Regions from separate parts of the Actinoplanes sp. NPDC051494 genome, predicted to be linked through region 2. Evidence: riboswitches for the same ligand, from Rfam matches in the RefSeq annotation. Region 2 holds a riboswitch; each other region holds the start of a gene.
What was found. Region 2 has a riboswitch for cyclic di-AMP ahead of ACIA6A_RS19590 (NlpC/P60 family protein). Riboswitches for the same ligand answer to the same signal wherever they lie in the genome.
Positions count from the first base shown of each region.

Region 1: another riboswitch for cyclic di-AMP. It lies ahead of ACIA6A_RS14695 (C40 family peptidase); the one in region 2 lies ahead of ACIA6A_RS19590 (NlpC/P60 family protein).
Region 3: another riboswitch for cyclic di-AMP. It lies ahead of ACIA6A_RS36365 (transglycosylase family protein); the one in region 2 lies ahead of ACIA6A_RS19590 (NlpC/P60 family protein).
Region 4: another riboswitch for cyclic di-AMP. It lies ahead of ACIA6A_RS32490 (C40 family peptidase); the one in region 2 lies ahead of ACIA6A_RS19590 (NlpC/P60 family protein).

Region 1 covers NZ_JBITDZ010000003.1:463,943-470,924, forward strand. The annotation lists gene ACIA6A_RS14690 (MurT ligase domain-containing protein) at 1-488, opposite strand, end outside; cyclic di-AMP (ydaO/yuaA leader) riboswitch at 953-1,127, shown strand; gene ACIA6A_RS14695 (C40 family peptidase) at 1,167-1,961, shown strand; gene mraZ (division/cell wall cluster transcriptional repressor MraZ) at 3,158-3,589, shown strand; gene rsmH (16S rRNA (cytosine(1402)-N(4))-methyltransferase RsmH) at 3,737-4,915, shown strand; gene ACIA6A_RS14710 (hypothetical protein) at 4,912-5,523, shown strand; gene ACIA6A_RS14715 (penicillin-binding transpeptidase domain-containing protein) at 5,528-6,982, shown strand, end outside.
Region 2 covers NZ_JBITDZ010000005.1:96,059-103,040, reverse strand. The annotation lists gene ACIA6A_RS19605 (cytochrome ubiquinol oxidase subunit I) at 1-353, opposite strand, end outside; gene ACIA6A_RS19600 (BlaI/MecI/CopY family transcriptional regulator) at 429-788, shown strand; gene ACIA6A_RS19595 (M56 family metallopeptidase) at 785-1,705, shown strand; cyclic di-AMP (ydaO/yuaA leader) riboswitch at 1,841-1,977, shown strand; gene ACIA6A_RS19590 (NlpC/P60 family protein) at 1,992-2,981, shown strand; gene ACIA6A_RS19585 (aminoglycoside phosphotransferase family protein) at 3,053-3,937, shown strand; gene ACIA6A_RS19580 (diguanylate cyclase domain-containing protein) at 3,934-5,379, opposite strand; gene ACIA6A_RS19575 (SDR family NAD(P)-dependent oxidoreductase) at 5,481-6,257, shown strand; gene ACIA6A_RS19570 (AAA family ATPase) at 6,299-6,982, shown strand, end outside.
Region 3 covers NZ_JBITDZ010000014.1:173,368-180,349, forward strand. The annotation lists gene ACIA6A_RS36345 (M20/M25/M40 family metallo-hydrolase) at 1-1,071, shown strand, start outside; gene ACIA6A_RS36350 (GNAT family N-acetyltransferase) at 1,068-1,814, shown strand; gene menC (o-succinylbenzoate synthase) at 1,811-2,917, shown strand; gene ACIA6A_RS36360 (DUF2064 domain-containing protein) at 2,957-3,256, shown strand; cyclic di-AMP (ydaO/yuaA leader) riboswitch at 3,386-3,568, shown strand; gene ACIA6A_RS36365 (transglycosylase family protein) at 3,570-4,238, shown strand; gene ACIA6A_RS36370 (LacI family DNA-binding transcriptional regulator) at 4,284-5,315, opposite strand; gene ACIA6A_RS36375 (carbohydrate ABC transporter permease) at 5,594-6,412, shown strand; gene ACIA6A_RS36380 (carbohydrate ABC transporter permease) at 6,416-6,982, shown strand, end outside.
Region 4 covers NZ_JBITDZ010000011.1:285,776-292,757, forward strand. The annotation lists gene ACIA6A_RS32465 (hypothetical protein) at 1-158, opposite strand, end outside; gene ACIA6A_RS32470 (nucleotidyltransferase family protein) at 160-744, opposite strand; gene ACIA6A_RS32475 (dTMP kinase) at 889-1,629, shown strand; gene ACIA6A_RS32480 (SDR family NAD(P)-dependent oxidoreductase) at 1,626-2,312, opposite strand; gene ACIA6A_RS32485 (RNA polymerase sigma factor RpoD/SigA) at 2,865-3,866, shown strand; gene ACIA6A_RS32490 (C40 family peptidase) at 3,982-4,929, opposite strand; cyclic di-AMP (ydaO/yuaA leader) riboswitch at 4,957-5,085, opposite strand; gene ACIA6A_RS32495 (DUF3817 domain-containing protein) at 5,290-5,616, opposite strand; gene ACIA6A_RS32500 (hypothetical protein) at 5,628-6,059, opposite strand; gene ACIA6A_RS32505 (DUF6158 family protein) at 6,166-6,411, shown strand; gene ACIA6A_RS32510 (DUF1360 domain-containing protein) at 6,430-6,982, shown strand, end outside.

The sequences.
Region 1 (6,982 bases), on a different contig from region 2:
TTGGCGACCACGGCGACGTCGGGGTGGGCGGCGAGTGCGGTGCGCCACATCTGCGCCATCATCGCCACCTCCTTGGCCCGGTCGAGCTGGTCGCGCGAGAGGTTGAGCAGGGCCACGACCCGGGGCGTGGTCTCCTCGATGACCCGGGCCAGGTAGTGCTCGTCCACCTCCAGCACGGCGAACGGGGTCGCCCCGGCCTTCGCCAGTGCGGACGTGTGCCCGGTGGGCATGTTGGCGCCGAAGGAATTGGTGGCGACCGGGCCCAGCACCCCGAGGGCCGCCGCCGCGAAACGTGTCGTAGTCGTCTTGCCGTTGGTGCCCGAGACGAGCGCGATGGCCCGCCCGGACGCGAGGTTGCGCAGCAGGTCCGGATCGATCTTGAGACCGATCCACCCGCCGATCACCGAGCCGTCACCGCGGCCCGCCACCCTGGAGAGGGCGGCAGCACCGCGCGAGACCGAACTCGCGACCTTGGCCCGCAGGGGCATTTTCCCGTCCGTCACGGTGGCGAGGGTACCGGAAACGGACACTACGTCGAGTGGTCCCAGGTGGGCCTGTGGACAACCGCACCGCTCCTCCGGCCGCCCTCCTCCGAAAGGATGATCAACCAGGGTCGTCCGGTGCCGTATTAGCGCCGGTAGGGGTGTTTGCGATGGCAATAGTCCGACCTGGTGGGCGTCCATGATCAGCCCGGCTGCGGCTTTTTGTGTGTTCTGATTCACCCGTAACCATCGGCGCAGTGTGATCGACCATGCGCACAGGGTCGCGGCATTTGTCACGGCGCGGTTACAAAGCGGACATCGGCTCGCGTGCCAATTACTCACAGTGATGACGGTGGGGCTAACGGTCGGCGGAAAATTCAGGTAGCAAGGACGGGCCGGTGAGCACCCGCTCGCCGCTCGCATCGAACGGATCACGCCGAGCCCTGCCCCGGTCCGTTCGGAGCGACCGACGAACTCGAACGACCAAAACAGGCAGACGGGGGCAGGGACGGGGGACCCATAACCGGTCCGATCACGAGCCGAACAGACTCGCGGACCTTGGGGTGAAGTCGTCTTCCTGGCGACCGGGCACACCTTCCCGCCCGAACCCGACAGCTAACCTCGCAGGCGTGCCGGAGGGATATCTCTACCGTGCACGAACGCAGTTCGAGCCGTGGCCGCCGCATGTCCGTCGGTACCGGAACAGCAGCACTGTCCCTGGGACTCTGCCTCTGCGCCGGCCAACTGGTCGCGACCCCGGCAGCCTCCGCCGCAGCAGCGCCCGTCACCGCGGCCCCCGTGGTCAAGGCGGCAGCGGCGGCGAAGGTCACCCCCAAGATCGCCAACCGCTACTCCGCTCGCACCATCAAGTGGGGTCAGAAGGTCTCCGTGACCGCCAAGGTGATCAACCCCAAGACCGGCAAGGTCGTGACCAGCGGATCCGTACGCTTGCAGGCCAAGCGCAACGGCAAGTGGGTCACCATTGCCACCAAGAAGCTGAACAAGGGCGGCACGGCCACCCTGACGACGAAGCCCACGGGCAGCGTCCGGCTCCACACGCAGTACACCGGCAGCGGCTCCGTCAAGGCGCTCAACTCCGGCAGCGTCCGGATCACGGTCAAGAACAGCGGCGCGAAGATCCTGGCCGAGGCCAAGAAGCACAAGGGCGCTCTTTACAAGTACGGTGCGTCGGGCCCCAAGCGCTTCGACTGCTCGGGCTTCACCAAGTACGTGTACAAGAAGGCCGCGGGTAAGAGCCTGCCCCACAAGGCGAACTCGCAGCAGAACTACGGCAAGTCCGTCAGCAAGAGCAAGAAGCAGGTCGGTGACCTGATCGTCTTCCGCTCGGGCGGCCACGGCTACCACGCCGGCATCTACGCGGGTGGCGGCTACATCTACGACTCGCCGCACTCGGGAGCCCGGGTCGGCAAGCACAAGATCTGGAGCAGCAACTACGTCGTACGCCGCCTCGCGGCCTGACGACCTCCGGATCGCCGGGAAGTAGAGCGGCCAGGCACCGAAGATAAGCAGTGGACAGTTCAGCAGGGCGCGGCCTTCCACAGGCCGCGCCCTGCTGTCGTCCGGCACCGGCCCGGTCGGGGCTGTCCCCGGCGCTGCGCAGCGCATCGTGCAGCCTGGTGAATCGGCCTCTCTGCCTCCCTCGGCCGCCTGCTTCCCTCGGCCGCCTGCTTCCCTCGGCCGCCTGCTTCCCTCGGCCGCCTGCTTCCCTCGGCCGCCTGCTTCCCTCGGCCGCCTGCCTCCCTCGGCCGGGCTGCCTCTCCACCCACCTCGGTCGGGCGGTCCTGTCCTGGCATCCTCCGGTTGCCGGTAGAACGATCGTTCTTTCTTCCTGTTTGGGCTGCCGGCCGTTCCCGGCGCCGTCGAGGTGCGCCCGAGCGGTGGGCCCGCCTGGCGCGAGAAGGCTCTCCGTCCGTCGCGGTCGGCCGAGCGGTGCGCCCGCCTGGCGTGGGGAGGGTGTCTGTTGCGGTCGGCCGGGCCCGCGTGGTGCGAGAGAGGCCGTCGCGGTCGGCCTAGCGGTGCGCCCGCCTGGCGTGGGAGGAGTGTCCGTCGCAGTCGGTTGAGCGGTGCGTCCGTCCGGTGAGGGAGTGGGCGCATCCATCCGGGCCGGTCCTGAGCGAGGTGGATCCGTCTCTACCGTCGTGCGGGAGACGTGTCCGGTGGGGGATTGTGCGCCTCCGTCCGGGCCGATCCGTCTCGGCCGTCGAGCGGGAGGATGCCGCCGGCGGTGGGTGGCGGTCGTGGGTGGTGTGGGGTGGGCAACAGCCTGCGGTAGCGGGTGGTCCGGGCAGGGGTGGGTGGCTGATGGGGGCGTGGGGGTTGATTTTTCCCTCCACTTCGCTTCCTCTCTTTCCTCCACTTCCCTCCCCTGAGGGCATTTTGGGGCCTGGAACGCCCGAAATCGGTGGAGTTTCGTGCCCGGGTGGGCGGCTTGTCGGAAAGTGGACCATGGTCTGAGGGCTGAAGCCCTCCACCCCCGCTCCACCGCGTCTGACGTGCGGATTCGTCTGCGAATACGGTTCGCGGACGGGCCGATTCCGGTTGCGGGTGGAGGGAAGTGGAGTAAGGTGGAGCGCAGTGGCAGGCCGGACTGGACCTGCCGGCCCGAGTGAACCAGGCGGACCGCGAAGCCGCCGAATGGGCAGGGGGGTGGCCGGATGTTCCTCGGCACGCACACCCCTCGCCTGGATGACAAGGGCCGGTTGATTCTTCCGGCGAAGTTCCGGGACGAGCTGGCGGGAGGTGTCGTGATCACCAAGGGGCAGGAGCGTTGCCTGTACGTGTTCCCGATGCCGGAGTTCCAGCGGATCGCGGAGCAGTTGCGGGACCAGCCCGTCACCCACAAGGCTGCCCGGTCCTACAGCCGGGTGTTCTTCGCCAGTGCGCACGACGAGATCCCTGACCGGCAGGGGCGGGTCACCATCCCCGTCCACCTGCGGGAGTATGCGGCTCTCGACCGTGAGCTCGTGGTGATCGGGGCGAGTACCCGGGTGGAGATCTGGGACAAGCAGTCCTGGGAGCAGTACCTCTCGGCGAGCGAGGACGATTTCGCCGACATCGAGGAGGGGGTGCTGCCCGGCGGACTGTAGGCGTGGCATCTGCCGGCCGTCGAGACGGTCCGGACGTCGCTGCCGCCGTACTGCGAGATCTCCAGCCGCTCCCGCTCCTGGCGCCTCTTCCCCGGCGCCAGGCGTGTGTCCAGAGGGCGCGCCCGAACGGCAAACGGGCACGAGCGGATGGGGATCTGGCGGTACGGAACGACGTCTGGCGGTAGTACGGACGACCGGAACACAGACCACCGGAACACACCGGTGTACGGATGGCACGCGCGAGAAAGAGCTGGGGCTATGGGGGTCGACATGGGGGAGCTGCGAGGCACGCATGTGCCGGTGCTGCTCGAGCGGTGCATCGAGCTGCTGGCCCCCGCGCTGGATCGGCCCGGGGCGGTGCACGTCGACTTCACTCTCGGACTCGGCGGGCATGCCGAGGCGGTGCTGGAGCGGTATCCGGACGTCACGCTGGTCGGGCTCGACCGCGACCCCGAGGCGCTGGCCCACGCGCGGCATCGACTGGCTCGTTTCGAGGCGCGTACCCATCTCGTGCACGCGGTCTTCGACGAGCTGCCGGAGGCGCTCGCCGAGCTGAAGCTGCCGGCGTTCCACAGTGGGCTGATGGACCTGGGTGTGTCCTCGTTGCAGCTGGACGAGGCGGACCGCGGGTTCGCGTATTCGAAGGACGCTCCGCTGGACATGCGGATGAACCAGTCCGACGGGCCCACCGCGGAGGACGTCGTCAACGGGTACGAGCCGGGTGAACTGGTCCGGATCCTGCGGGTGTACGGCGAGGAGAAGTTCGCCACCCGGGTGGTGTCGTCGATCGTCAAGCAACGGGCGAAGGCACGCATCGTCTCGACGAGCCTGCTCGCCGACCTGGTGCGGGACGCGATTCCGGCCGCCGCGCGGCGTACGGGTGGAAATCCTGCGAAAAGAACGTTTCAGGCACTGCGCATCGAGGTAAACGGGGAGCTCGCCGCCTTGGAGAACGCGTTGCCGTCCGCTCTGGACCGGCTCGCGCCCCGAGGGCGATTTGTCGTCATGTCGTACCACTCTCTTGAGGATCGGATCGTCAAGCGCGCCCTGGCCGAGAGGGCGCGCAGCACCGGCCCGATCGATCTGCCGGTCGAGTTGCCGGGCACCGGTCCGAGTCTGCGGTTGCTGACCCGGGGGTCGGAACCGCCGACGGAACAGGAAGTGGCGGAGAACCCGCGTGCGGCTTCGGTGAAGCTGCGCGCGGCGGAACGGATCGACGAGCACGAGCCGGCATCGGGGGCCGCCCGCGAACGGGCCCGGATGCCGGTGGCCGGGGGACGAGGGCGGGAACGCCCGGGGGCAAGGAAGAAGGGGGAGGGGCATTGAGCGAGCGCAGGACAGCGGCGTCGCGGTCGGGGGGCCGGACCGCGAGCCAGACGGACAAGAGCCGGTGGAAGCCGGCCGGCATCAGGGGGACCGCGCGGGGGGCGCGGGATTTCCCGGTCGACGGTGCCACGGCGCTGAAGCTCGACGCCGACCAGCAGCGGGCCGGTGGCCTGCGTGAGGGCGCGGCCACGCCGCGCCTGAGGGTCGCACCGCCGGCACCGATCAACGCGCCCCGGGCGCCGTTCATCGCACTGGTGGTGGGCATCGTGATCGCTGGTGTCCTCGGCATTCTGTTGATCAACACGAAGACGGCGGAGAATTCGTTCAAGCTGGATTCGCTGGAGAAGCAGCAGAGCACTCTGGACGCGCGGCAGCAGGCGCTGAAGAACGAGATCGACCTGAACAAGATGCCGGGCAGCCTGGACGCGGCGGCGAAGCGGCTCGGCCTGGTCAAGGCCGACTCGCCGGCGTTCATCCGGATGCCGGACGGGAAGATCATCGGCGTGATGACGCCGGCGAACGGTGAGCCTGCCGTCACCGCCCAGGACTCGGCAACACCGGACGCGCCGGCGGATCCGGCGGGCACCGCCCCGGTCGCGGGGCAGTAGCGGGGTGCCGCGTTCAGACGGGACGCCGCGCCGGGGCCAGGATCCCCGGCGCGGTTCTTCGTCCCAAGACCAGACTCCTGAGGACGAGGAGCGGGGCTTCGGCGGGATCGGCGAGGCCCGTGCGTACACGCCGCGTGGCCGGACCGTGCGCGAGAGCAGCGACCAGCGCAGCCGTTCGCCGCGCGCCGGCCGGACCGGTGACCCCTTCCGCCCGTCGTTGCAGGTCCTGGACGGCGGGCGGCCGTCGCGGGACCGCCGGCACGAAGAGGCCGACCGGCGGCGCGAGGGCGAGCGGGAACTGCCGCCGCAGCGCCGGGCCCGGGCTGATAAAGGCGATAAATCCGATAAGGGCAAGGGTACGACCGCGAGGCGGCGCACGGCCGAGGAGAAGGAACGGCGCACCCGCACCGAGCCGACGCGCGCGACCGCGGGAACCGGCCGCACCCGCTCGACCGCGAACCCCCGCCGTGGCACCACAGCGAGCACCCGCCGGGACGGCGCAGCGGGCACGGGCCGGGACGGTTCCGCGAGCACCCGCCGGGATGGCACAGCGGGCACCCGACGGGGGAGTGCGGCGGGCGCGCGGGAAAGCAGCGTGCGAGGAAGCCGGGCCCGGGAGACCAGCGCGCGGGAGAGCGGTGCGCGAGATGGCGGTGCGCGAGATGGCGGTGTCCGGGTCGGCAGGGCGCGGGACGGCGGCGACCGTGCGGGGCGGGGCGGCCTGCGCGATGGCGGGGGCCGGAGCGGCGCGCGCGACGGCGGGGGCCGGGGTGGTGCTGGTGAGCGGGCCAGGACGGGGAGCGGTGGGCGGCTGCGGGCGGAATCGCGCCCGGGTTCGCGTACCGATGGCTTCCGGGTTGTCCCGGCGGAGCCGCCCAAACTTGCCAGCAGCAGCAAACGGCTGCGGCTGGGCACGGTGCTCGCGCTGACGTTGTTCGCGACCATCGGGGTGCGCCTCGTCGTGCTGCAGGTCATGGATTCGCCCGCGTCCGCGCAGAGTCTGCTGGAGCAGCGTCAGAAGCGGCTCATCGAGGTGGTTCTCCCGGCGCCGCGCGGCAGCATCACCGACCGTAACGGCGCCGTGCTCGCGCACAGTGTCGCGGCCCGGCACATCTATGCCGACCCGGAGATGGTGACCGATCCGGTGGGCGCCTCGGCCCAGCTCGCGCCGCTGCTCGGGGTGCCGCAGTCGAAGCTGATGCAGCTGATGGCGAAGAAGAAACGGCCCGGCGGTGGTGAGTCCCGGTTCGAGTATCTGGCCCGGGGCGTCGACATCGCGGTGGCGGACAAGATCAAGAAGTTGGACCTGGACGGTATCGGCTGGGGCCGTGACGAGCGGCGTGACGTGCCGGGCGCCGACCTGGCCGCGAACCTGATCGGTTTCACCGGCGAGGACCACACCGGTCTGGAGGGCATCGAGGCGCGGTACAACGACGTGCTGCGCGGTGTCGACGGCAAG
Region 2 (6,982 bases):
TCCCAGCCGAAATACCACAGCGCGAGGAACGTGGCCTCGAGGAAGAACGCGAGCATGCCCTCGATCGCGAGCGTCGGGCCGAACACGTCGCCGTAGAACCTGGCGAAGCTGCTCCAGCCCATGCCGAACTGGAACTCCTGTACGAGGCCGGTGACCACGCCGACCGCGAACGTGACGATGAGCAGCTTGCCGACGAACTTGGTCAGGTCGCGGTACTTGTCGTTGCTGGTGCGCAGCCAGGTGAGGTGCAGCCCGGCCGCGGTGGCGGCGAGGCTGATCGACAGCGGCACGAAGAAGTAGTGGTAGATCGTCACGACCGCGAATTGCAGCCGGGTCAGGTCGAGCACGTCCACGGATGGCCTCCTCTACGACGTCCCGTAGTAGATACTACGCGTCGTAGTACGACGCCGTGCAGTAGAGTGGGTCACATGGCACTGGGCGACCTCGAACGCGACATCATGCGACAGCTGTGGGACGCCGCCGAGCCGCTGACCGTCCGGCAGGTCCACGAACGGCTCAGCGGTGAGCGCGGGCTGGCGTACACCACGGTGATGACCGTTCTTGACCGTCTCGCCAAGAAGGGCGTGGTCACGCAGCAGAAGGCCGACCGGGCCTACCGCTACGCACCCGCGCAGTCGCGCGAGGAGATGACCGCGGCGCTCATGCTCGACGCGCTCGGCACGGCCCCGGACGACGCGGCCCGCGACGCGGCTCTGGCACACTTTGTCGGGCGGATCGACCCGTCCGCCCTGGAAGCCGCGATCGAGGCTGCGAAAAGGAGACCGTGACCGCACTGCTGCTCGGCGCGCTGGGGCTGACCCTGTCGCTCGCCGTGCCCGGGATCCTCGCCCGCGCCCGCTGGACCGCCCGCGCCCCGGCCGCTGCGGTCGTGCTGTGGCAGAGCATCACGCTCACCGGCATCCTCTGCGCGCTCGGCGTGGTGCTCGCCGGCCCCCAGGAGCTGGTCGACGAGCTCGGCTCGGGCAAACCGGCCGGCGCCGCGGCCCTGATCGCCGCGCTCGGCGTGGCCACCCTGATCATCATCCGGCTGCTGGTGTCCCTCGCCGGGGTGAGCCACCGCTCGCGGACCCGCCGCGCCCGCCACCGCATGCTGGTCGACCTGCTCGACACCGCCGAACGCCACGGCGAACTGCCCGCCGAGGTGCCCGCCGGCCTGCGGGTGCTCGACGGCCCGCTGCCGTTCGCCTACTGCCTGCCCGGGCGCCGGCCGCGGGTGGTGCTCAGCGGGGGAGCGCTGCGGGTGCTCGGCACCGACCAGGTCGCCGCCGTGATCGCGCACGAACAGGCCCACCTGCGGCACCGCCACGACCTGGTCATGGAGTCCTTCACGGCGTTCTACCGCGCGGTGCCGCGCCCGTTGCGCAGCCGGGCCCCGCTCGACGCGGTGCACCTGCTGCTGGAGATGACCGCCGACGACGCCGCGCGCACCCGGGCCGGCGCCGGCGCGCTGCACTGCGCCCTCCAGGTGCTCGGCGACGCGGTCAGCCCGGACGCCCCCGACGAGATCGGGGCCGGTGCCGCTGAGGAACGCCGCCGTCGCCTGGACCGGCTGACCGGCCCGGACCCCCGGTCGGTGGCGGTCACCGTGCTGGCGTCCACCTCGGCGGTGTGCCTGCTGGTGCTACCCACGGTGATCCTGGTCGTACCCTGGCTCGACCGTGCGTTGATGGCCTGGCCGCTTTAATCCTTCATTAATTACTGTCCGTCACTGGGTCTTACGTGCCGTTGATGGTGGTAAGGCCGGGTTCAAATCACGGAAGATCCGGAGTACGGTGGTGCCCGGCTCGTCGGTCCCCCCTCGTCCGAACCCGGGCGAACTGACGGGTCACCGCCTAATCGTCGTACACGAACCGGGGACCCACGATCCTCTGGGGTGAAGCCGCAGCACGATCGCGGCCGGACGCGCTTCCCGTCCGAACCCGACAGCTAACCCGGTCGGCGGCTGAGGGAAGAAAGGACACAGCACCTACGTGAAACGGATTGGGGCGCCCCGCGCCGCAGTTCTGCGCAGTCTGCTCTGTGTCGTCGCCGCCATCGGGGTCGTGCTCGTACCCACGGCGGCGAACGCGACGCCGGCACCCTCGACCATCGAGAAGCAGATCGATGAACAGTGGAACAAGCTCGAGCCGCTTATCGAGCAGTACAACAAGGTGCACGGTGAGCTCGGCAGCAACCGGGCCCAGCTGAAGAAGATCGACAAGAAGCTCGCACCGCTGGAGCTCGAGGTCGATCTCGCCATGTCGCAGGTGGGCGCCATGGCATCCGACGCGTACATGCGGGGATCCCCCGGCGCGCTCGAGTCGATGGTCGTCACCGGGTCGCCGACCGGACTGACCGAGAAGCTCATGTTTCTCGACCAGCTCGCCCGGCGTCAGCAGCAAGAGGTGGCGGGCGTCGCCAAACTGCGCGACAAGTACGCGAAGCAGAAATCGGATCTGGCCACCCTGACCGACGCGGTCGCGGCCCGGGACAAGGACCTCGCCACTCGCAAGGACCAGATCCAGAAGAAGGTCGACGACCTGCAGGAACTGCGGATCGAGGCCTACGGTGCGTCCGGTGTCGACGATGGACCGCTGAAGCTCGGCCCCTGCCCCGCGACCTACTCCCAGGAAGCGGGCAACCGGGCGGCGCAGAAGGCTTGCGATCTGATCGGCAAGCCGTACATCTTCGGCTCCGCGGGCCCGACCGGGTACGACTGCTCCGGGCTGACCCAGGTCGCCTGGCGCACGGTCGGTGTCTCCCTGTCGCACTACACCGGCAGCCAGATCGGTGCCGGTCGCAGCGTCAGCCGGTCGAACCTGAAGGTGGGGGACCTCATCTTCTACGGCAGCCCGGTGCACCATGTGGCGATCTACGTCGGCGACGGCAAGATCGTGCACGCCCCGCACACCGGGGACTACGTCCGGATGGCGGACATGGACCGGCCGGGTACCCCGGTCGCCTACCGCCGGCCGGGCTGACACCCCCGTCGTAACCCCTGAGGAAGCCGCCACGGTCGTGGCGGCTTCCTCTTTTTCGCTACCCTCGGGCGATGCTGCCGGACGTGTTCGTCGCCAATGTGGTCGGCAACTGGGGCGAGGCGGGGCGCCGCTGGCTGGATACGCTGCCGCGGACCGTGGCCGCGGTCGCGGGCGACTGGGAGCTGACCGTCGGCGAGCCGTTCCCGCTGACGTTCAACTGGGTGGCGCCCGTGCGCCGGGCCGACGGGTCCGCGGCGGTGCTCAAGGTGGGCGTACCCGGCTCCCCGCACCTGGCCACCGAGGCCGCCGCCCTGACCGGATTCGCCGGGGAGGGCGCCGTGCGCCTGCTCGCCCGTGATCGGGTGCGCGGGGCCCTGCTGCTGGAACGCGCCGAGCCGGGCACCACCCTGCGGGCCCTGGTCCGCGACCACGACGAACAGGCCACCGCGGTGCTCGTCGACATCATCCGCCGGCTGCACCGCCCCGTGGTGCCCGGCGTCGAGGACATCGCCGGCCGGAGCGCGGACTTCGCCGCCCACCTCGAACGGTATCCGGGCGACGACCCGCTGCCCCGCGAGCTCGTCGTCCGGGCCGCCGGGCTGTTCGCCGAGCTCTGCCAGGACGGTGGCCGGGTGCTGCTGCACGGCGATCTGCACCACGAGAACGTGCTCGCCGGCACCCGGGAGCCCTGGCTGGCCATCGACCCGCACGGCGTCGCCGGACCGCCCGGCGCCGAGCTCGCGCCGATCCTCTGCAACCCGCTGACCGGCGACGAACCGACCCTGGCCCTGCTCCCGCGCCGGGTCGAACAACTCGCCGACGGTCTCGGCCTCAGCCTCGACCTGGCACGGGCCTGGGGCTTCGTGCTCGCGGTGCTCTCCGAGGTCTGGGACGCCGACAGCGGCCCGTCCACCCCTGGCCGGGCCCTGCGGGTGGCCCTGGCACTGCGCTCCTAGCTGACGTCCATCCAGGGGGCCTCGACCTCTTCCTCGACGTACACCGTGGCACCGTTGCGGCCGCGGCGCTTCGAGCGGTACATCGCGGCGTCCGCGTGGCGCATCAGGGCCTTGGAGTCCGAGCCGCCCGGGTACGAGATCGCCACGCCGACGCTGCAGCCCACGTCCAGCTTCAGCCCGGCCACCGACGCGTTGCCGGTGATGCCGTCGATGAGCCGCTGCGCCACGTTCAGTGCCTCCTCGGCGTTGCGGACCCGGGTCAGCACCACACCGAACTCGTCGCCACCGAGCCGGCCCGCCGAGTCGGTGTCGCGGGTCGTGCGCTTGATGACCGTGCTGATGGTCTGCAGCAGCCGGTCGCCGACGTCATGGCCGTACGTGTCGTTGACCGCCTTGAACCCGTCCAGGTCGCAGAAGAGCATCGCCACCGGGTGCTGGTACCGGGTGCCCTGCGCCAGGGCCCGCTCCAGGTCGCGCTTGAGCGTCGGCCCGTTGGCGAGGCCGGTGAGACTGTCGTGCGACGCCGCGTACGCGATCCGGTCCTGCACCGCCCGCCGCTCGGTGATGTCGCGCTGATGGCTGACGATCGCGTGCACCGCGGGGTGCGCCAGCATGTTGCGGGAGATGATCTCGTGCCAGTGCCAGGTGCCGTCCGCGTGCCGGACCCGCAGCTCCGCCGAGTGCTCGACGGTGCTGTCGGTCGCCAGCAGCCGGTTGAACAGCTCCATGGAAGCGATCTCGTCCTCCGGGTGGAAAAGCCCGCGCAGCACCTTGCCGCGCAGCTCGTCCGGCTTGTACCCCATGACCGGCTGGGCGGCCGGGCTCACCCACGACACGTTGCCCTCGGCGTCACTCATGGTGATGACCTCGGAACCGTCGCGCACCAGGGCCCGCAACCGGTCCTCGCTGAGCCGGGCGTCCTGCTCGGCCTCCTCGCGCTGGGTGACGAACGCACTCAGCGCCCGGGCGGTGGTCACCGTGCCGATGACGACCAGCGCGGCCAGGGCGTGCGACTGGGTGACGTCCAGGTAGCTGTGCACGAGACCGGCGGCGACCGCGAGCTGCCCGGCCAGGATCGACCCGGCACTGGCCAGTGCGGCCGGCTTCCAGGTACGCGCACCGCCCCGGCGCATGTGCACCGCCAGGATGTGCACGTGCGCCACGGCGAGCAGCGCACCCCAGCCCAGCAGGTACATCGTCGCGGTGGCGACGATCATCTGCAGGACCACGGCCGGTCCGAGCCGGTCCCGCCCGCCGGCCAGCGCGTCCTGGACCCGGGGCTGTTGCAGCACGGCACCGAGCCCCAGCGTCACGACGAACGTCCAGAGCGGGGCCTCACCGCCCACCCCGAGGCCCCGCAGAATCAGGACCACGACCAGTACCAGCAGGGGTTCCAGTCCGTGGCGGGCGAACCGCGTCACGCCGGCCGAGATGGTGTGCATCTACTCGTCGTCTCCCCGTGCGCCGCAGGTCTCTGGTGGTAGCCATCTCAATCGGCCACCACCGCGCGCATCAAAGGAACCGGACGGGAAAACTAGGGTCCATGCGACTCGACCTCAGTGGTAAGACGGCGTTGGTGTCCGGATCGACCCAGGGCATCGGGAGGGCCATCGCGGCCGGGCTGAGCGCGGCGGGCGCCCGCGTCGCCGTCAACGGCCGCGACGCGGCGAAGGTCGCCGAGGTGGTGGCCGGGCTCACCGGCGCGGTCGCGGCCCCGGGAGACCTTTCCACCGATGACGGTACGCAGGCAGTGCTGCAAGCCGTCCCCGAGGCCGACATCCTCGTCAACAACCTCGGCATCTTCGGCCCCACGCCGGCTCTCGAGATCACCGACGCGCAGTGGCGGCACTACTTCGAGGTCAACGTGCTCTCGGCGATCCGGCTCACCCGGGCCTACCTGCCGGGCATGCGCGAGCGTGGCTGGGGCCGCGTCCAGTACCTGGCCAGCGACTCCGCCATCGCCGTCCCGGCCGAGATGATCCATTACGGGATGACGAAGACCGCCCTGCTCGCGGTGAGCCGCGGGTTCGCCAAGGAGGCGGCCGGCAGCGGTGTCACGGTCAACAGCGTCATCGCCGGCCCCACCCACACCGGCGGCGTCGAGGACTTCGTCTATCAGCTCGTCGACAAGAGCCTGCCCTGGGACGAGGCCCAGCGCGAGTTCATGCGCGTGCACCGGCCGCAGTCGCTGCTGCAACGCCTCATCGAACCCGAGGAGATCGCCAACATGGTCGTCTACCTCAGCTCCCCGCTCGCGTCGGCCACGACCGGCGGCGCGCTGCGCGTCGACGGCGGCTACGTCGACGCGATCCTGCCGTGACCCGATTTTCTTGTCGGACGGTCCGGGCATAATCGCTAGTCATGAGCGACGCCCTGATCGACAGCCTCACCGCGGCGGTCGGCGCCCGGCCGGACGACCTGCCGCTGCGCCGGCACCTGGCCGAGCTCCTGATCGCCGCCGGCCGCCGGGCCGAGGCGGTCGCTCACGCCGCCCAGCTGCTCGCCCACGACCCCACCGACCCCGCGACCCAGCAACTCATGTCCGCGGCCCTGACCGCTCCGCCTCCCGCCGCTCCGCCTCCCGCCGCTGCCCCGGCTGTCTCCGGGCCGCCCACCGATCCTGCCGCGACCCCTTCCGCCTCCGAGAAAGAACGTTCGTTCTCCCGTGATCGGGATCGGGATCGGGGCGGCGTGGACTGGGACGCGCTCGAGGGGGAGTTCGACGGCGTCGTGCCGCCGCGGTTCGCCCGCGACGAGGACGCCGCCGAGCCGGTGCGCGGTGACCGGGACCGGGCGTTCGACGTCGAGCGCACCACCGTCACCCTCGCTGATGTCGGCGGCATGCAGGAGGTCAAGAAGCGCCTGGAGATGGCATTCCTCGGCCCGCTGCGCAACCCGGAGCTGCGCCGCCTGTTCGGCAAGAGCCTGCGCGGCGGCATGCTGCTGTACGGCCCGCCCGGCTGCGGCAAGACGTTCCTGGCCCGGGCCGTCGCCGGCGAGATGGGCGCCGCGTTCATCTCGCTGTCGATCACCGACGTGCTCACC
Region 3 (6,982 bases), on a different contig from region 2:
AGCACCGAGGCCGTCGCGGCGCTGGGCACCCGGCTGCTGGGTGCCGAACCCGAGCGGTTGACCGTCGACAACCGGGTCCACCTGCGGTGGCGGCTCGGCGCCGGGCCGTCCCGGGTGCTCCTGCTGGGCCATCACGACACGGTCTGGCCGGTGGGCACGCTCACCTCTCTCCCGTACGGGGTGCGGGGTGGGATCCTGCGCGGCCCGGGCTGTGTCGACATGAAGGCGGGGCTGGTGCTGGCCTTCCACGCCCTGGCCGAACTGTCCGATATGGTGCGTTCCACCGATGATCTGTCGGATATCGGACGGGCCGTCGGGGACACGATCGATCTCGGCGGCGTGACGTTGTTGATCACGTGTGACGAGGAGATCGGATCGCCCACGTCGCGGGACCTGATCGAGAAGGAAGCGGCCGGATGCGCCGCCGCGCTGGTGCTGGAGGCGGCCGCCGCCGGGGGAGCGCTGAAGACCGGGCGCAAGGGCGTCTCGCGCTACCGGGTGCTGGTCCACGGCCGCGCCGCGCACGCCGGGCTGGAGCCCGAGCTCGGGATCAACGCCACCGTCGAGCTGGCGCACCAGATCCTCGCCCTGGCCGCGCTCGCCGGCCCGGCCCGCGGCACCACCGTCACCCCGACCCTGCTCGGCGCCGGGACCTCGCAGAACACGGTCCCGGCGCTCGGTGAGGTCGCGGTCGACGTACGGGTCCGGGACGCCACCGAGCAACGCCGGGTCGACGCCGCGGTGCACGCGCTGCGCCCGGTCCTACCGGGGGCCCGGCTGGAGATCCAGGGTGGCCCCAACCGGCCCCCGATGGGCCCGGACGCGACGGCGGCGCTGTTCGAGCGCGCCACCGGGGTCGCCGCCCGGCTGGGGTTGCCCGCGCCCACCGCCGCCGCGGTCGGTGGCGGGTCCGACGGCAACTTCACCGCGGGCATCGGGGTGCCGACCCTCGACGGTCTCGGGGCGGTCGGCGGTGGCGCCCACGCCGACGACGAGCACGTGATCGTCGGTGAACTCCCCGCGCGTGCGGTCTTGATCGCGGGCCTGATCAGCGATCTGCTGTCTCGATGAGCATCGAGGTGCGTACCCTCTCCGCGCTCCCCGACCTGGAGGCGCTGGACCGGATGCTGGGCGGCATCTGGAACGACGAGCCGGCGCCGATGCTCGGCTCCGAACTGCTGCGGGCGCTGGCCAAGGCCGGCGGTTACGTCGCCGGGGCCTACGACGGCGGTGTGCTGGTCGGCGGCTGCGTCGGGTTCTTCGGCCCGCCGGACGAGGCCGAGCTGCACAGCCACGTCGCCGGCGTGGTGCCCGGCTCGGCCGGCCGGGGTGCCGGCTACGCCCTGAAGCAGCACCAGCGCAGATGGGCGCGCGAGCGCGGGGCCATCGCGATCACGTGGACGTTCGACCCGCTGGTGGCCCGGAACGCGTATTTCAACCTGGCGAAGCTCGGGGCGGAGCCGGTCGAGTACCTCCCCGACTTCTACGGGTCCATGCACGACCGGCTCAACGACGCGGGCCCGTCGGACCGCCTGCTGGTCCGCTGGGACGTCAGCGGGGCCACCCCGCTGCGGGGCACCGCGGCGGACGGGGTGGCGGCTCTGGACCGCGCCGGGGAGCGCGGGCCGATGAAGGGGGACAAGGTGCTGGTCGCCGTGCCGGAGGACGTCGAGCGGCTGCGGGGCACCGATCCCGCCGCGGCCCGGCGGTGGCGGACCGACGTGCGGGAGGTCCTCACCGGACTGATGGCCGACGGTTACCGCTTCGCGGGATTCGACCGACTCGGCGGCTACGTGATGCGGGGTGGCGCGTGAAACTCACCGGGGTCGAGCTGCGGCGGGTCGCCATGCCGCTGGTCAGTCCTTTCCGGACGTCGTTCGGCACCGAGACGGCCCGCGACGTGCTGCTGGTGCGGGTGGTGACCGACGGGGCCGAGGGCTGGGGCGAGTGTGTCGCGATGAGCGACCCGCGCTACTCCTCGGAGTACGTCGACGCCGCCGCGGACGTGCTGCGCCGCTTCCTGGTGCCGACGCTGGCCGCGGCGCCCCGGCTGGACGGCAACGCGGTGGGCCGGGCGCTGTCCGGCTTCAAGGGGCACTGGATGGCGAAGGCCGCGCTGGAGACGGCGGTCCTCGACGCCGAGCTGCGCTCGGCCGGCCGCTCGTTCGGGCGCGAGCTGGGCGCCGTACGCGAGTGGGTGCCCTGCGGTGTCTCGGTCGGCATCATGGACTCGGTGCCGGAACTGCTCGACGCCGTCGACGGCTACCTCGCCGAGGGATACCTGCGGATCAAGCTGAAGATCGAGCCCGGCTGGGACGTCGAGCCGGTCCGCGCGGTCCGTGAGCGGTTCGGTGACGACGTCCTGCTCCAGGTCGATGCGAACACCGCGTACACCCTGGGTGACGCCCGGCACCTGGCCCGGCTGGACCCGTTCGGGCTGCTGCTGATCGAGCAGCCGCTCGACGAGGACGACGTGGCCGGGCACGCCGAGCTGGCCCGGATGATCGGCACCCCGATCTGCCTCGACGAGTCGATCACATCGGCGCGGACCGCGGCCGCCGCGATCAGCATGGGCGCCTGCGCGATCGTGAACGTGAAGCCCGGCCGGGTGGGTGGTTATCTGGAGGCGCGCCGGATCCATGACGTGTGCGCCGCTCACGGCGTACCCGTGTGGTGCGGTGGCATGCTGGAGACCGGCCTGGGGCGGGCGGCGAACGTGGCTCTCGCCGCGCTGCCGGGGTTCACCCTGCCGGGTGACACGTCCGCGTCGCGGCGGTATTTCGAGACCGACATCACCGAGCCGTTCGAGCTCGAGAACGGTCATCTGCGGGTCCCGGACGGCCCTGGCCTGGGCGTCGCACCGCTCCCGGAGGTGCTCGCGGAAGTGACCACGGTCACGGAGTGGATTTCCTGCTGAGCGTGGCAACTTTCTGACGGGTTCCGGCCACTTATCGGCATGACCCGGTTCTTCCGTTGCGCCGCCCCCAGCGTGTACCGCCGTAGCGACTTCCTGATGATCACTGTGGAGACACCCGAGATGACCCCGCAGCTCATGCGGGACGCTCATGATCTCCTGCGGAACTTCGACGTGGTGATCGGAGCGACGACCGACGGCGGATGGTACGCGTTCGGTCTGCGCGAGCCCACTCACGCGGCCGACCTCGACACCACCTCCGACTCGACCGCCCTGACACTGGCTGCGTTGCGGCTCGGCCTGCGTGTCGCGCTGTTGCCGACGCTCCCTGCGGTGCGGTGATCTGTCCGCCTTTCTCCACATTCACGGGGGACCCCTGGGGTGTAGACAAGCTCACCTTTCGGGGTCAGAAGTTTGCTGTCCGCCCTTGGGGCGTGGATATCGTCGGCCAGTCCGCTGACGCGGGCCCCGCGGTCGGTAACGCCGAGTCCTGCCACCGACCGGACCGGGACCTCAACCTCAAGGCAGGAAGCGGGGGACCCACAGGTTTTCCGGCGCGCCGCACGGCGCGCCTCGGGGTGAAGCCGCACACCGCGGCCGGGCTCCTCGGCCCGAACCCGACAGCTGACCTCGCAGGCGTGGAGGGTCAAACTTCATGGCAAAGCACCACGTTCGCAAGAAATCCCTGCGCAGCCGTAGTCTCGGCCTGATCGTCGCGGGAGCCGCCGGTGGCGGCCTCCTGCTCGGTTCGGCCGGCGCGGCGCAGGCGAAGTCCGGCGTGAACTGGGACGCCATCGCACAGTGCGAGTCCGGTGGGAACTGGAGCATCAACACCGGTAACGGCTACTACGGTGGCCTGCAATTCAGCAAGAGCACCTGGAAGGCGTACGGCGGCACGAAGTACGCGAGTACCGCGAACAAGGCCAGCAAGTCGCAGCAGATCCGGATCGCCGAGAAGGTCCGCTCCGGTCAGGGCATCGGTGCCTGGCCGGTCTGCGGCAGGAAGGCCGGCTCGTCGAAGTCGTACTCCGGCACCAACACGTCGGGCTCCTCGGTGAGCAAGAGCACGGCGAAGAAGAAGACCGAGAGCACGAGCACCCGCAAGAAGAGCACGACCAGCAGCCGTACGAAGGCGCACAAGAGCACCCGCTCCACGTCGGTCAAGGCGACCGGCCGTACCTATGTGGTCAGGTCCGGTGACACCCTGGCGAAGATCGCGAACGCCAAGCACGTCCCGGGCGGCTGGCGTGGGCTCTACCAGCTCAACAGCGGCGCGGTGAGCGACCCGAACCTGATCTTCGTGGGTCAGCGTCTCGCGGTCTGAGTGAACCGGGTCCGGTCGCCTGCCCCCGTAGGCGACCGGACCCCCTCAACGAGGCGGTGCGGGCGGCGGCGCGGTGCTGTCCCGCACGACGAGGCGGGTGGGGACGAGGTCGGTCCCCGGGTGGCCGGGCTGATCGAGCTGGCCGGGCTGATCGAGCCGGCCGGGCTGGTCGCGGATCTGGCGCAGCAGGCCGTCCACGCAGCGCCGGCCGACCTCCGCGAAGTCCTGGTGGACCGTCGTCAGCGGGGGGAAGAACGCGTGCGAGTCGGCCAGGTCGTCGAAACCGACGACGCTGACCTCGCCGGGGATGGCGCGGCCGCGTTCGTGCAGGGCGCGCAGCACGCCCAGCGCCATCTGGTCGTTGGCGGCGAAGATCGCGGTGCAGGACGGGTCGGCGGCCAGGACCAGCCCGGCCCGGTATCCCGACTCCGCGGTCCAGTCGCCCAGCTGCGGCGGCGGCACGGCCCGTCCGGCCGCGAGCAGGGTCTCCGCCCAGGCCTGGGTGCGCCGACCGGCCGCGAACGACTCGGCCGGCCCGCTGACGTGCCAGACCGTCTCGTGGCCGAGCTCCAGCAGGTGCCGGGTGGCCTGGCGGGCGCCGTCGGCCTGGTCGGTGTCGACGACCGGGTAACGCTCACCGGCGTCGGAGTCGACGACCACGACCTGCATGCCCGGCGGCAGGGTCAGGTTGGCGGCGTCGAGCAGGTGCACCTCCATGATCACCACGACGCCGTCGACCGCGAGCTCGCCGAGCCGGGTGAACGCCCCCAGCAGCCCGTCCTGGGTCGGCACCGCCACCGGGATGAGCGTGATCGCGTACCCCTGCTGGGCGGCGTGGGCCGCGATGGCCTCGACCGTGCGGCTGTTGCCGGTGGTGGCCAGCGTGAACAGGATGACGCCGAGCGTGCGGAACTCGCCGCGCTTGAGCGCCCGGGCCGCGCTGTTGGGCCGGTAGCCGAGCTGCTGCATCGCGGCGAGCACCTGCTGCCGGGTCGACTCGACGACGCTGGGGTGTCCGTTGGCGACCCGGGACACCGTCTGTGACGAGACCCCGGCGAGGCGGGCGACGTCGGCCATGGAGACGCCCCGTCCCGGCCTGCGTCGCGACCCTGTGGTCATGACCTGCGGCTCCTCTTGACGACCGGCGATCTTGGTGTAACGATCACCACGATGTTTACGTTAACATCACGGTATTCACCTTCACGTAACAATCGCTCCCCGGTCTGGGAGAGTGACGTGCGGCGGAGCATGATGTTTACGTAAACATACTTTGTCGGAAGAAGGGACGTCACGTGGCCGACATCGTGGTACCAAGACGCCGGTCCTGGAGGGGCTGGCAGTTCGTCGGTCCGTTCATGGCCGTCTTCGCTCTGGTCTTCCTCGCGCCGATCGCCTACTCGATCTACCTGAGCCTGTTCAAGAACCGGCTCATCGGCGGCAACTCCTTCGTCGGGCTGGAGAACTACCAGCAGGCGCTCACCGACGCGAACTTCTGGTCCGCCGTCGGCCGGGTGTCGATCTTCCTGGTGGTCCAGGTCCCGATCATGCTGTTCATCGCCCTGCTGGTCGCCCTCGCGATCGACAGCGGGCGGCTGTACGGCAAGAGCTTCTTCCGGATCTCGATCTTCCTGCCGTACGCGGTGCCCGCCGTGGTCGCCACGCTCATGTGGGGCTTCATCTACGGCACCCAGTTCGGCCTGGTCGGCAACATCAACGACGCGTTCGGCATCACGCTGCCGGACCCGCTGTCGCCGAGCCTGATCCTCACCTCGATCGGCAACATCGTGACCTGGGAGTTCGTGGGTTACAACATGCTGATCTTCTACTCCGCGCTGCGCACGATCCCGACCACGCTGTACGAGTCGGCGGAGATCGACGGCGCCGGGGAGCTGCGGATCATCCGCTCCATCAAGCTGCCGGCGATCCGGGGCGCACTGGTCATCGCGACGATCTTCTCGATCATCGGCAGTTTCCAGCTGTTCAACGAGCCGAGCATCCTGCAGAACGTCGCGCCGAACGCGATCACCACATACTTCACCCCGAACCTGTACGCGTACTCGCTCTCGTTCTCGGGCCAGCAGTACAACTACTCCGCCACCGTGGCCATCGTCATGGGCCTGATCACCATGGTCATCGCCTATGTCGTGCAGCTGCGCGGCACCAAGGAGAGCTGAGCGATGACGACGACGGTCACCGCGCCCGAGCGCACCGGCAGGGCCACGCCCCCGGCCCTGAAGCGCCGCAAGAACCCCCGCGACCGCAAGAGCGTCGTGCTCACGCTGGTCACCGGCCTGGTGCTGATCTACAGCCTCATCCCGCTGGTCTGGCTCGTCATCAACTCGACCAAGACCCAGGACGGGCTCGCCGACTCGTTCGGCCTGTGGTTCGACAACGGGAACTTCGCGCTCTGGGACAACATCCGCGAGACGCTCACGTACAACGACGGCATCTTCGTCCGCTGGCTGGGCAACACGCTGTTCTACGTGATCGTCGGCGCCGGCGGCGCGACGTTCCTGGCCGTGCTGGCCGGTTACGGCCTGGCCAAGTTCGACTTCCCGGGCAAGAAGGGCGTCTTCGCGATCGTCATCGGCGCGGTCGCCGTCCCCGGCACCGCCCTGGCCGTCCCGACGTTCCTCATGTTCAGCAAGATGGGCCTCACGAACACGCCGTGGGCGGTCATCATCCCGTCGCTGATCACCCCGTTCGGGCTGTACCTGATGTGGACGTTCACCGAGCAGGCCATC
Region 4 (6,982 bases), on a different contig from region 2:
CAGATCTCGTCGCGGCGCTCGGTGCTCTCCACCTCGCCGCCTAGCACCAGCAGATGCTCGCGGCGCTGCACGGTGATGCCCTGCTCGGACACCGATCCGTTCTCGGTCAGCAGCCGCTGGATCGCGGCCTGGTCGTACTCGTCGAGCTGTGCTGCCATCTCATCCCCCCACGGTCATACGGACGCTCTCGACCTGCGGGACCACGTCGAGGCGGTCCAGCAGCATCAGGAACGCTTCCGCGTACGGTGACTTGGCGGTCTCCTCGCGCACCCGGACCCAGTCGATCTGCTCGCGCAGCGAGCGGGCGACCGGCAGCCCGGTGGCGAAGTCGCAGTAATGCTGGCTGTAACTGAGCAGCTTGTGGATCATCAGCTGGGTCGCCGACAGCACCGGCATCTTGATCGCCTCGACCGACAGCATCGAGGTGTCCCGCAGCGTGGCATCGGTGACCGGCGACTCCACCGGGCGGTAGATCAGGTCCACCATCCGGCCCTCGTCGAACACCTTGACCAGCCAGTCCTCCGGCGGCTGCTCCACCTCGAAGCCCACCGCGGCGAGTTCTTCCAGCGCGCGTTCCTTGTCCTGCTCGCGGATCACGAAGTCGACATCGTGATCGCTGGAGTGCCCGCCGTGCGCGTAGACCGCGAAGCTGCCGCCGAGCGCGAACGGGATCTCCGACTGTTTCAGCGCGGCGGCGACCCTCTTGAGCGTGATGACCAGGCCCTCGTCCGCCCGATGCGGCATGGCGATCTCCCTGTGTGACAGTCGGTGTCCGGTTACAGACTTGAACGTCTACCCCGTGAGGCCACTGCTTAGACCTATTTTGTACGGCCTGAGCGCGGCCCACACGAGAACGCTTAGTGACAACCCGCGCTACTGTCGGTGGGTATGGTCCCCGGTCCGGTTCGCCACCGCCCCAGCTCCACCCCGTTGCGCGTGCCTCGCACCGTCGCACTCGTCGGCATCGACGGCTCCGGCAAGACGACGCAGGCCCACCTGCTCGCGGACGCTCTCGCCGACCGTGGACTCCCGGCCGTCTACCGCCGCAACGCCGGCGGCCGCCGCTGGTTCGGCCGGCTCGCGACCGCCCTGGGCCGCGCCGACGGTGACGCCCTGCTCGGCCGCCGCCCGATGCTCTTCGTCGAGGCGGTGCTGCGCTGGCTCGCGATCCTGCGCACCCTCGTGCGCCGCTGGTTCACCGGCGAGACGGCCGTCATGGACCGTTACGCGGTGTGTCAGTTCGCCAGCATCCGGGCCCGTTCCTCCCGTTCGGAGTTCTGGGCGCGGCTGGCCTACGGGCTGTTCCCGGAGCCGGACGTGACGTTCCTGCTGGCGGTCGACCCGGCGATCGCCTACGACCGGATCGAACGCCGTGGCTACGACCACGAGGAGATGGATTACCTCCGGGCCGCCACCGCCGCCTACCGCGCCCTGCCAGAATTCCCCCGCTTCGTGGTGATCGACGCGAACGGCACCCCGGAGCAGGTCCAGGCCGACATGCTCGCCCACCTGCCGGCCGTGGCCCGGTCGGCGGATCTGCTGACCCGGGCGCGCCCCCTGCTGGTGGCCACCGCGACGGTGGTCGCGGCGGCCACGGCCCTCACCTACCAGCTCGCCGAGGGTTTCTAGGCCCGTCCGTACACCGGGATCCGGGCGCCGCTGGTGGGGGCGGAGGCGTCACTCACCAGGAAGCCGATCACCGTCGCGATCTCGTCCGGGGTGACCCAGTGCGAGGTGTCGGCGCCGGGCTGCCCGGCCCGGTTGACCGAGGTGTCGATGACGCTGGGCAGCACGGTGTTCGCCCGTACCCCCTGCTTCTTGTACTCGACCGCGACCGCGTCGGCGAACGCCAGCACGGCGGCCTTGGCGGTGACGTATCCGGCCGCTCCGGGGAACGGGGCGAGTGCCGCCCGCGACGACACGAACACGACCGAGCCGCCGCCGGCCGTGACGAGGTGCGGCAGGGCGGCGGCGGTCATGAGGTACGTGGGACGCAGGTTGAGCCGCAGGATCGCCTCGAAGTCGTCGATCGGGGTCTCGTGCACCTTGCCGCCCATCGCGAACCCGCCGACGAGGTTGACGAGGGCGGTCAGCGGTGCCGAGGGGTCGCTCGCGGCGAACTCCGTGGCCGCGGTCACGTCCGCCGGCACTGTGAGATCCGCCTCTACACCGAGCACGCCCGCAGGGAGCCGGTCGAGGGTTCCGGGGCGCACCGGGGCGACCACGCGCCGGCCGGAATCCCGGAGCAGTCGCACGACGGCCCCACCCAGCCCACCGGTGGCACCCGTCACGAGCACGCTCTGATCTGTCATGGGCCCACGGTAAGGCTGTGTTCTACGTCACCGTGGAGGTGGTCATGGAACGCACCCCGCGGCGGCCGTCACCCATGCGGGGAGTCACCCGTGCGGGTTAGTGAACTGCGGCGCGATGTGCCGCATCGTGGCAGGTGGTCCCGATCCGTACGGCCTCCGCGCGCTTTTACCGCGAGGTTTTGTTTCATGCCCGGCGGCAACCTGTCGATGCAGCACATGAACCCCAGCGGCTACCTGGCCGTACTGGGTGGTGACGAGCGTCGCAAGGTTGGCCGTGATGCCCGTCGCTGTGACGAATGAAGGGCTGATGGTGTCATGTAACAGACCCGGGGTATCCGTTTGTCCGACGCATCCGACCCGGGGTGTGGCTCCGAATGTCTTCCGACCGTGACAGTCGGGGAGAGCCCTCAGAAAAGATGCAACGGGCTCTCAGGTGGCACTCAGACACTCGTGACACTTTCAACTCACCAGACGGAATCAGCGCAGCACATCACTTGTTGTGTAGGTGTCAGCACCGCAATGCACGAACTGCGGACGTTACGGGGAGGGCTGATGGACGCAGGTATTGCCCGTAACAGGGTTAGTGAAGGCAATGAGGGGACCGTGGGCAACGTGGAGAAGAGCACCGTGATGAGGACCGATCAGGTTGCCGAAGAGCGCGACCTCGTCGGAGTCTACCTGCACGAAATCTCCCGGACGCCGCTACTGGACGCTGCCAGGGAGGTCGAGCTCTCCAAGGCAATCGAGGCCGGCCTCTACGCCGAGCACCTGCTCGACACCGGTGAGGTCCGTCGCGGTGTGAGCCGGGAGGAACTGGAGCGGCTGGTCGTCGACGGCAAGAAGTCGAAAGACCTGTTCATCCGGGCCAACCTGCGCCTGGTCGTCTCCATCGCCCGCCGCTACGTCCGGTCCGGCATGCCGATGCTCGACCTCATCCAGGAGGGCAACACCGGCCTGGTCCGCGCCGTCGAGAAGTTCGACTACGAGCGCGGCTACAAGTTCTCGACGTACGCGACGTGGTGGGTCCGCCAGGCGATCAGCCGGGCGATCGCGCAGCAGGAGCGCACCGTGCGCCTGCCCGTGCACCTCGTCGAGGACGTCAACCGGATGCGCAACGTCACCCGCCAGCTCGTCCGTGAGCTCGGCGCCGACCCGGAGCCCGCGCAGGTCGCCGCCGCCCTGGGCGTGACCGTCGAGCGCGTCACCGAGCTCACCCGCTGGGCCCAGGACACCGTTTCCCTGGACACCCCGGTGGGCGACGACGGCGACACGAACCTCGGCGACCTGGTCGCCGACAGCGACGCGCCGTCGCCGGAGGAGATCGTGCTCACCGCGCTGGAGCGTCAGCGCATCGAGGGCCTGCTCAACCACCTCGACGACCGGTCCGCGGGCATCATGCGGGCCCGGTACGGCCTCGAGGACGGTCGCGAGCACTCGCTGACCGAGGTGGCGTCGCGTTTCTCGCTCTCCCGCGAGCGCATCCGCCAGCTCGAGATTCAGGCGCTCGGCCGGCTGCGTGAGCTGGCCCGGGCCGAGGGCCTGCAGGCCGCCTGACCTCTCGACCGACCACAAAGGCCGGTGCCCCGACAGGGGTGCCGGCCTGTTCCGTATCTGACAACGGCCGGCACTCCCTCGCGGGAGGCCGGCCGTTACCCGTTGGTGCGAAGGATCAGCCCACTCGCCCGTACGCGTACGGGGTCATGATGTTGATCGTCCGTTTCTTCACCGGGGCGCCGGCGTGCGACGCGTCGATGATCATGCCGTCACCCACGTAGAGCCCCACGTGCGCGAGACTGCGGTAGAAGACGAGGTCACCCGGCTTCAGCTCGGAACGGGAGACCCGGGAGGTGGCGCTGTACTGAGCCGCCGCGTTGTGCGGCAGCGACTTGCCCGCCGCGGCCCACGCCGCCGAGGTCAGCCCCGAGCAGTCGTAGGTGTTCGGGCCGCCGGAACCGTACTCGTACATGAGCCCGATGGCGCCGTACGCGAACGAGACCGCCGTGCCGGCGGAGCCCGCGATGTTCGGCACCGAGCCGGTGTACTTGGTGGCCTTCTCGGTCTCCCGGCCGTACGCCGCCTTGCGCATGGCGTACAGCTCCTTGAGGTTCCCCTCGATCTTCTTCTTGCGATCGGAGAGTTCCCTGACCTCGGCGGCCTGCTTGTCCTGGGTCGACTTCAACGCGGCCTGACGCTCGCTGTAATCCTGCGTCGTGGCCGTGTAGGTGTCGATGTCGCGCTGCCGGGTCCGGGACATCTGCTCCAGGATCGACATGCGGTCCATCAGGTTCGAGCTGCCTTCGAGGACGACGTTCATCGTGCCGACCTTGCCGGTCTTGTAGGCCGACGACGCGATGAGCTTCATCTGGTCCCCGGCGTCCGCGAGTGCTTCCTTCGCGGGCCCGAGCGACTCGGCGAGTTTCTTCTCCTCGGCCTTCGTCTTGTCCAGGCTGATCTTCATCTTGTTGTACGACTCGACGATGTCCTCGAGCTCGTCCGACGCCTTGGTGATCTTCTTGGTGATGTCACTGGACGAGGGTTCCGCGTGCGCGGCTGCCGGCGCGATGGAACCGGTGATGGCGATCGCTAATGCGGCGACCACCAGGGTGCGTAGCCTCATGCGGGCGTGTCGCAACGGTGCACGGCCTCTCTTCCGCTGAGCCGCCTACCGGGTTAGCTGACGGATTCGGGCGGGAAGAAGGCCCTACCGCTTGCGCGGATTCACCCCGGATGCTGCTCGGTGGGTCCCCGGTTCGCGGCAGGACGGACGCGGACCCCGGGGGACGGGGTGGTCGCGGTGCCCTGTGCGATTCGGCGGCGCTGGCCGGTGCCACCGAGGGCGTGGCTGCGGACCGGACCAACCGCATCAACTTAGCGGCGATCCACATTAAAACAAGAGCCCGAAGAGTGACTTGCGCCAATTATCACTTTTATTCGAATGATCCTGATAACGGAGCGCGTTTCAGCCGTTACTTTTCGCTTATTCTGCCATCGCGGGTTCCGCGTTCAGGGCCTCCGGGATCCATTTACGGGTGACCACCCGCTCCGCCCAGAACGAGAAGAACGGAATCGTGCCGGCCAGCATCACCAGCAGCATCCGCTTCAACGGCCAGCCGGCCCGCCGGCTCAGGTCGAACGCCGCCACCAGATAGACCATATAGAGGAACCCATGGAACGGCCCGATCGTGGCGACCACCGTGTCGTTGTGGCCGATGTACTTCATCGGCATGCCGACGATCACCAGGGCGATGAGGACCACCCCGACGATCCAGGCGATGATCCGGTAACGGGTGAGGGCTCCCTGCACGATCCACGTCCTTAGTTACTGGGTGTTGCCTTCTTGTATCCGGGGTAGTCGCCGGGCCGCGCGCCGGGGTGGGCGTTCAGCCAGGCCAGATAGTCGTTGTACGCGGCCAGCTCGGGGTCTTCCTCGGCCGGCGTCCGCTGGGCGGTGGAGACGCGCACGGGGCGGCGGATCGTCACGCGCTCCGCGTCGGCGGTCTCGATCTCCTCGGCCGGCTCGTCCCCGGCGGCCGGCCGGCCGCTCCGGAGCTCCTGCTGGACCTCGCGGAACCAGATGAATCCGACGAACAGCGCGAAGACCGGCCACTCGAATGTGTAGCCCCAGCTCAGGGCGTTGCCCTCGGTGGCGCGGCTGAATTGCCACCAGCCCAGCCCGAGGAAGCTCACGATCAGCACGACCGCGAACACGTGACGTGCGATCCACGCCGGGGTCCACAGCCCTCTCATGCCGTCGAGCGTACCGGCGTGGGTTTGGCGACCGACCGCACGGGCAACGGTTGCAGCAAGCGGCCCCGGCCGAGAGCAGCCGCGGGCCCTTGGGGAAGGAGAGATCATGCGCGAACCCGACGCCGATGATCTCCTCGGCACCGCGACCGGCATCGATCCGGCCGGCCTCGCCGACGAGGACATCATGCGCGAACTCGGCAGTCTGCACCGCACCCGGCTGGACACCCTGCGCCACGGCCCCGACGCGGCGCTCAGCACGCACCTGCGGCGCACGGCCGAGCTGGAGACGGAGTACCTGGCCCGGCATCCGGGCCGGGAGGTCGACCCCCATCGGCTGACCCAGGCACTGTAAAAACTGAAGGGACCCCCCATGCTTCCCTCGTTGCGCGGCCGGCTCGACCGGCTGCGGCGGCAGTACGCGCCCCACGAACACCGCCCCCTCGACGGATACGTCATGACGATGGGCGCGTTCGGTGCCCTGGCGGCCTCGCTCGCGGCGACCGCGAAGCTCACCGGCCGGCCGGTGCCCGAGCGGCCCGCGGTCGGCGATGTCGTGCTGATCTCCCTGGCGACGCACAAGCTGAGCCGGCTGATCGCCAAGGACTCGATCACCAGCCCGCTGCGCGCGCCGTTCACCCGTTACCGCGAGCCGGGCGGCAGTGGCGAGATCAACGAGGAGGTACGCGACCAGGGCAGCTCGCTGCGCCACTCGCTGGGCGAACTCGTGAGCTGCCCGTTCTGCCTGGCGGTCTGGGTCGCGACCGGGCTGACCGGGGGACTGGTGCTCGCCCCCAAGCTGACCCGCCTGACCGCGACGGTGTTCACGGCCACCGCGGTCTCGGACTTCCTGCAGATGGCCTATTCGGCGGCGAAGGAGGGTGCGGAGGGCGGACCTGCCCCGAAGCCCCGTCAGCCGCTCAACG